Regions from separate parts of the Leucobacter sp. USCH14 genome, predicted to be linked through region 1. Evidence: predicted binding sites of a transcription regulator. Region 1 holds the regulator's gene; each other region holds the start of a gene.
The links. The regulator HspR, encoded in region 1, represses chaperone genes until heat shock. The targets are predictions, from matches to a motif close to AAGTTGAGTCNNNNNGACTCAACTT.
Positions count from the first base shown of each region.

Region 1 (2,264 bases):
GATATCGCATCGGCGAGGTCGAACTGCGCCCCGCCAAGGTCGCGGTGGCGGTGGGAGCGGATGGCTAGTCAGGATTGGCTCGATAAGGACTTCTATCAGCTGCTCGGAGTGTCGAAGGACGTCAGCGATGCCGAGCTGAAGAAGACGTACCGCAAGCTCGCGCGCAAGTATCACCCGGATTCGAACCCGGGGGATGCGGTGGCCGAGGCGAAGTTCAAGGAGATCAGCGAGGCGTACTCGGTGCTCTCCGATGCGGAGCAGCGGGCTGAGTACGACCAGATCCGCGCGATGGGCGCCGGTGGCGCTCGCTTCACGGCGGGCGGCGGCGGCGGCCAGGGCTTCGAAGACGTCTTCGGGGGCATGTTCGGCGGCGGCGGGCGCAACACTCACTTTCAAGCGGGCGGCCCTCAGGGGTTCGAGGACATCTTCGGGGGCATGTTCGGCGGCGGCGCTCCTCGCGGCCCGCAAGCGGGGCGCGACATCCAGGCGACGACGACGCTCGATTTCGAGACCGCCGTGCAGGGCAAGACCGTCACGCTGCAGGCTTCGACCGGCTCCGTCAAGGTCAAGATCCCAGCAGGGGTCGCCGATGGCCAGAAGATCAAGGTGCGCGGCAAGGGCGAACCGAGCCCGACCGGGGGCCCTGCCGGAGACATCATTCTGACGGTGAGCGTGCGCAAGCACCCGGTCTTCGAGCGAGAGGGGCAGAACCTGCGGGTGAAGCTGCCGGTGACCTTCTCGGAGGCGGCGCTCGGGGCGACGGTCGAGGTTCCGACCCTCGGCGGCGCGCCGGTGAAGCTCAAGGTGCAGCCCGGTACGCCGAGCGGGCGCGTGCTGCGCGTCAAGGGGCGAGGTGTCGCGAGTTCCAAGGGGACCGGCGATCTCCTGGCCGAGGTGCAGATCGTCGTCCCGTCGCATCTCACTCCCGAGGCGACGGAGGCCCTCGAAGCCTTCCGCGCCGTCGAACCGAAGGAGAATCCGCGAGCCGATCTCCTGGCTCGCGCGAAGGGGTGAGCCACCCCTGATCGAACGGGGAGCGCAGCGGCGAGTGGTTCACCCGCCGCTGCGCTCCCCGGCCAGCCGAACGAAAGCAGGTCAGCATCATGGCGAGCCCTCAGATGGACCGTTTCACACCGGTGTTCGCGATCGCCGCGGCCGCCGAGCTCGCCGAGATGCACCCGCAGACCCTCAGGCAGTACGACCGCATCGGCCTCGTGTCGCCGCAGCGCACGCGGGGGAACACGCGCCGATATTCGCTGCACGATGTCGCCAGATTGCGCGAGGTCGCCCGTCTCTCGGCCGAGGGACTCAGCCTCGAAGGCATCAGGCGAGTGCTCGATCTCGAGGATCAGGTGCGCCGACTCGAGGGCCGCGTGCGCGATCTGGAGCGCGCATTGACCGAGGAGCGCCTGCAGCGCCCCGATCGCCGGGTGTTCGCGGCGGGATCAGCGGGGGGCGAGGTCGTCACGCTGCGGCGCGGTACGCGCATGCGTCGCAACGCCGAGGTCGTCGTGTGGCAGCCGTGAACCATGGTTCTCCCGACGAGCACTTCGATGAGCACCTCTCCGGGCTCTTCGCTCAGCTGACGCGCGAGCCCGATTTCGACGCCGACGAGCTCCAGGCGTTCGACGCTGCCGACCATCTGATCCTGCGCTCCGCGGTTGAGGATCTCGCCGAACGCCCGCTGCAGCATCCGCTCCGCGGCGCCGACATCGTCGTGATCGGGGACCGCCACGGCGCGCTCACCCTCGGAGCCGCGACGGTGTTCGAGGCCACGGGGATCCGCACCCATCAGGATCCCCTGCTCGGCGAACGCGCACTCGCGCAGAACGCCGGGCGTCTGGGCCTGACGGACCGGTACGTGCACCACCCCCTCGATGCCGCGCTGCTCACCGGAGCGCGCCTGGTGCTGCTGCAGCTGCCCCGCGGGCTCGAAGCCCTTGCCGAGATCTCGGAGGCGATCGCGCGCTGGGCCGATCCCGAGGTCCGGGTGTTCGCGGGCGGTCGTGTCAAGCACATGACCCGCGCGATGAATGACGTGCTCGGGCGCGACTTCACCCGGGTGACGGCAGGTCTCGGCTGGCGCAAGTCGCGGGTGCTGCGCGCGGAGTCCCGGCGCGAGCGCGCGGGGGATTCGCCCTCCTTTCCGAAGTGGGGCTCTGACAGCGATCTCGACTTCTCGATCGCGGCCTTCGGCGCGACGTTCGGCGGGCCCGTGCTCGATCACGGCAGCAGGCTGCTGCTCGGCACGCTCGCGCACGTGA
Region 1 covers NZ_JAQPZP010000001.1:16,736-18,999, forward strand. The annotation lists gene PQI23_RS00070 (nucleotide exchange factor GrpE) at 1-68, shown strand, start outside; gene PQI23_RS00075 (DnaJ C-terminal domain-containing protein) at 61-1,014, shown strand; gene PQI23_RS00080 (heat shock protein transcriptional repressor HspR) at 1,104-1,526, shown strand; gene PQI23_RS00085 (class I SAM-dependent methyltransferase) at 1,523-2,264, shown strand, end outside.

Region 2 (2,264 bases), on a different contig from region 1:
GTCGACGTCGCCGGAGCAGCGACGTCCCGGGGCAGCGCAGCCCTGCGCCACCCAGTCGCGGCGACCGACGCGCCGGGGGTCGCAGCGCTCCGCGCCGCGGGCGCGATCCCACTTGGCAAGACGCAGGTCCCCGAACTCGGCCTCACCGGCTACTCGGAGAACGCCATCGCACCCCCGGCGCGCAATCCGCTCGACCCGACGCGCACCCCAGGCGGGTCATCCGGCGGCAGCGCGGCGGCGATCGCGGGCGGGCTCATCCCCGTCGGCCCAGGAACGGACGGCGGGGGATCGATCCGCATCCCCGCCCTCGCCTGCGGCCTCGTCGGCCTCAAACCGGGGCTCGGAGCGGTTCCCGGCGATCTCGGCAGCGGTGCCGCGCCCTCCCTGCACGACGAGTTCGGAGCGCCGCGACTCACGGTCAGCGGCCCGCTCGCCAGGAACGCACTCGACGCCGCGATGCTCTACGATGCCCAGCGCGGAGCCGCCGGAGAACCCGCGCTCAGGGCTGTGCAGACCGCCGATGCCCTCATCGGGCTGCGCATCGCGTACACGGAGGCGTCGCCGTTCTCCTCCGTGTACCCGATCTCGCTGAGCGGCGAGGCAAGGAGCGCCGTCGAGATCGCGATCGACCGGCTCACCGGCCGCGGCCATCACATCGAATCGCCCCACTTCGTCTACGACCCGGAGTACCCCGAAGCGTTCACGACCTCGTGGACGGCCGGGCTCTCCCGGCTTCCCCTCACGCCGGCGGCCGCCGCGCGGCTCATGCCGCTCACCCGCACCTTCCGCGAACGCTCGCTCGCTCGGGGCGACGAGTCTTTCACGCGCGCGGGTGCGCGCCTGCGGGGCTTCGCCGCCGACGTGCGCGCGCAGTGGGGTGCGTTCGATGCAGTGCTCACTCCGGGCCTGACGATGCTCCCGCCCCGCATCGGAGCGTTCACATCGCTGGACGCCGACGATGACTACCGACTGCAGTGCGAGTGGGCCCCCTTCACCTCGATGGTCAACGTCTCGGGGCTGCCCGCGATCGCGGTGCCCGTACTGCGCCTTCCGACGGGACACGCGATGGGGGTGCAGCTCATCGGTCGAACGGGGGGCGAGGAGCTCCTGCTCCGGCTCGCCGTGCAGCTCACGACGGAGTGATGGAACGGCGCCGGGGGCGCTCGGCGCCGTCCGCATTCCCGCGCAGATTCCAGGAATCTTGCAGCGTCCTTCATTAGCACTCTCAGGTGCAGAGTGCTAATTTATAGGCACATCGAGTGACCTCCACTCACGTTTCACTGGAAGGAGATAACCATCATGGCAATGACGTTCGATCCCTTCAGCGAGCTGGACCGCTGGGCAGCGGGCGCGCTGCAGCAGGCGCGCTCGGGGCCCCGGCAGATGCCCGTCGATCTGCAGCGGGACCAGGAGCGGTACGTCCTGAACGCCGATCTGCCGGGCGTCGATCCCGGGTCCATCGATATCGACGTCGACGGTCAGCTCTTGACCATTCGCGCACAGCGCACGGCCGACGCCGCCGAGGGCTCGAAGTGGTTGACGCGCGAGCGCCCCTCCGGCACCTACCTGCGGCAGTTCAGCGTGGGTCAGGGCGTCGACATCGCCGGCATCTCGGCGTCGTACGACAACGGCGTGCTGAGCGTCGTGATCCCGGTCAGCGAGCAGGCCAAGCCGCGCAAGATCGCGGTGCAGGGCCAGTCCGAGCACCTCGAACCCGACGCCCAGAAGTCGCTGACGCACTAGGGCACGCGCGAGCCGGGGGTGCTGTTCGGGCACCCCCGGCTCTGCTGCGCGCGCCGCACGGCCGCTGGGCCGCGCGTCGCGGCTACTGATCGTAGGCGCCCGGAACGTTCTGATCCCAGTCGATGATCGAACCGGTCACGACGCCGCTGCGACCGCTCAGCAGGAAGACGATCGCGTCCGCGATCTCATCGGGGCGACCGAGCTTTCCCATGGGCTGCTCCGACTCGGCCCGCTCGAGCCAATCATCATCGGCACCGTGGAAGGTCTGCTGCGTGACCGCCTCCCCCGGCGTGGCCGTCCACCCGATGTTGAGCCCGTTGATGCGGATCCGATCGAAGCGGTGCGCGAACGCCGCATTCTTGGTGAGCCCCGCGAGGCCGGCCTTCGACGCCACGTAGGGCGCGAGATACGGCTGCCCGCCGTGCATCGACATGCTGATGACGTTCACGATCGTGCCCGGCTCTCCGCGGCGACGCATGTCGGAGACCGCTCCCTGCATCGTCATGAACGGCGCGATGACG
Region 2 covers NZ_JAQPZP010000002.1:181,630-183,893, reverse strand. The annotation lists gene PQI23_RS03160 (amidase) at 1-1,143, shown strand, start outside; gene PQI23_RS03155 (Hsp20/alpha crystallin family protein) at 1,300-1,743, shown strand; gene PQI23_RS03150 (SDR family oxidoreductase) at 1,826-2,264, opposite strand, start outside.
Region 2: PQI23_RS03155 (Hsp20/alpha crystallin family protein) is a predicted target of HspR. The motif match lies at 1,253-1,277, and genes of this name have one in related genera.

Region 3 (2,264 bases), on a different contig from region 1:
CCGACGCCGCACCCAGGGAGCAGACCGCGTACGCCGCCGCTCGCGTCACCGCGTTCGTCGACGGCGTCGTCGCGATCGCGCTCACGCTCCTGATTCTGCCGCTCATGGAGAGCGTCGGCGAGGTCGCGGGAAACGGTGATGACGCCCTGACCTGGCTCAGCGCGCATTCGGGTCAATTGCTGAGCTTCGTGCTGAGCTTCGTGCTGATCGCGCTGTTCTGGATGATCCACCATCGACTCTTCGCCGACGTCGATCGCGTCACGTCTTCGGTCATGTGGCTGCTCGCGGCCTGGATGCTCACGATCGTGTGGCTTCCCGTGGCCACGGCGATCGCCGGGCGCATGGATGACGGCGATCGGGTTGCCAGAACGCTCTACATCGGCAGCCTGATCCTCACCGCCCTGGCGTCCTTGCTCATCCGCTTGTTCATCCGAGCGCACCCCGCTCTGCACAGTGCGACCCGGAAATCGCTGGCCGAAGGCATCGCACTCGACCTGTCGCTCGTGCTGCTGTTCGGCGTCGCGCTGCTGCTCACACTCACGATTCCTCGAATCGGCTACTGGTCGATGCTCGTGATGCTGCTCTCCGCGCCCGTGCAGGGTCTGCTCACGCGGCTCGCGGGGGCGCGGCCCTAGCGCAATCGGTCATGACCCGCTAAACTTGAGTCATATTCACTCAAGTTTGCGGGAAAGTCCGATCAGCGGTCGATTCTCCCGCAGTCGGTATCGATGCAGAGAGGATCCCAGATGCAGGCAAACTGGACGCCCGCGCAGGGCGAAGGCGAGCAGCAGTCGGCGCTCGAGCAGTTCGGCGTCAACCTGACCGAGGTCGCCCGCTCCGGCAAGCTCGACCCCGTGATCGGTCGAGATTCGGAGATTCGTCGCGTGAGCCAGGTGCTCACCCGTCGCACGAAGAACAATCCCGTGCTGATCGGCGAACCCGGCGTCGGCAAGACTGCTGTGGTCGAGGGCCTCGCGCAGCGCATCATCGCGGGCGACGTCGCCGAATCGCTCAAGGACAAGGAGCTCATCTCCCTCGACATCTCCGCGCTCATCGCAGGTGCGAAGTACCGCGGCGAGTTCGAGGAGCGCATGAAGGCGGTGCTGCAGGAGATCAAGGACTCCGACGGCAAGTTCATCACCTTCATCGACGAGCTGCACACGCTGATGGGTGCCGGTGGCGGCGAATCGTCGGTGGCGGCGTCGCAGATGCTCAAGCCGATGCTCGCCCGAGGCGAGCTGCGTCTCATCGGTGCGACCACGCTCGACGAGTACCGCGAGTACATCGAGAAGGACGCGGCGCTCGAGCGCCGCTTCCAGCAGGTCTACGTGGGCGAGCCGTCGGTGACCGATACTGTGGCGATCCTCCGCGGGCTGAAGGAGCGGTACGAGGCGCACCACAAGGTGACCATCGCGGATTCGGCGCTCGTCGCCGCGGCCGCGCTCTCCGACCGGTACATCACCGCGCGCCAGCTGCCCGACAAGGCGATCGACCTGATCGACGAGGCGGCGAGCCGGCTGCGCATGGAGATCGACTCGGCACCCGTCGAGATCGACGAGCTGCGGCGCGCGGTGGATCGCCTGAAGCTCGAAGAGCTCGCCCTCAAGAAGGAGAAGGACGACGCCTCGAAGGAGCGCCTCGCGAAACTGCGCGACGACCTCGCGGCGAAGCGCACTGAACTGGACGCGCTCGAGGCGCGATGGGAGCGGGAGCGCGACTCCCTGAACCGCGTGGGCGCCCTGCGCGAGAAGCTCGACCAGCTGCGGATGGAGGCCGAGGTCGCGCAGCGCGAGGGCAAGCTCGAGAAGGCGTCCAAGCTGCTGTACGGAGAGATCCCGGTCATTCAGAAGCAGCTGACGGAGGCGGAGGACGCCGAGGCGCAGGGAGCCGTGGGCGACGAGGACCGCATGGTCAACGATCAGGTCACAGACGAAGACATCGCGGGCGTCGTCGCGGCGTGGACGGGCATCCCCGTCGGCCGTCTGCTGCAGGGCGAGACCGAGAAGCTGCTCGCTCTCGAGCACGAACTCGCGAAGCGACTCATCGGCCAGGGCGACGCGGTGCGCGCGGTCGCCGACGCGGTGCGCCGCACGCGCGCCGGGATCGCCGACCCGAATCGCCCGACCGGCTCATTCCTCTTCCTCGGGCCGACGGGCGTCGGGAAGACCGAGCTCGCGAAGGCGCTCGCCGAGTTCCTCTTCGACGACGAGCACGCCATGGTGCGCATCGACATGTCGGAGTACGGGGAGAAGCACTCCGTCTCA
Region 3 covers NZ_JAQPZP010000014.1:39,687-41,950, reverse strand. The annotation lists gene PQI23_RS12525 (TMEM175 family protein) at 1-635, shown strand, start outside; gene PQI23_RS12520 (ATP-dependent Clp protease ATP-binding subunit) at 747-2,264, shown strand, end outside.
Region 3: PQI23_RS12520 (ATP-dependent Clp protease ATP-binding subunit) is a predicted target of HspR. The motif match lies at 658-682, and genes of this name have one in related genera.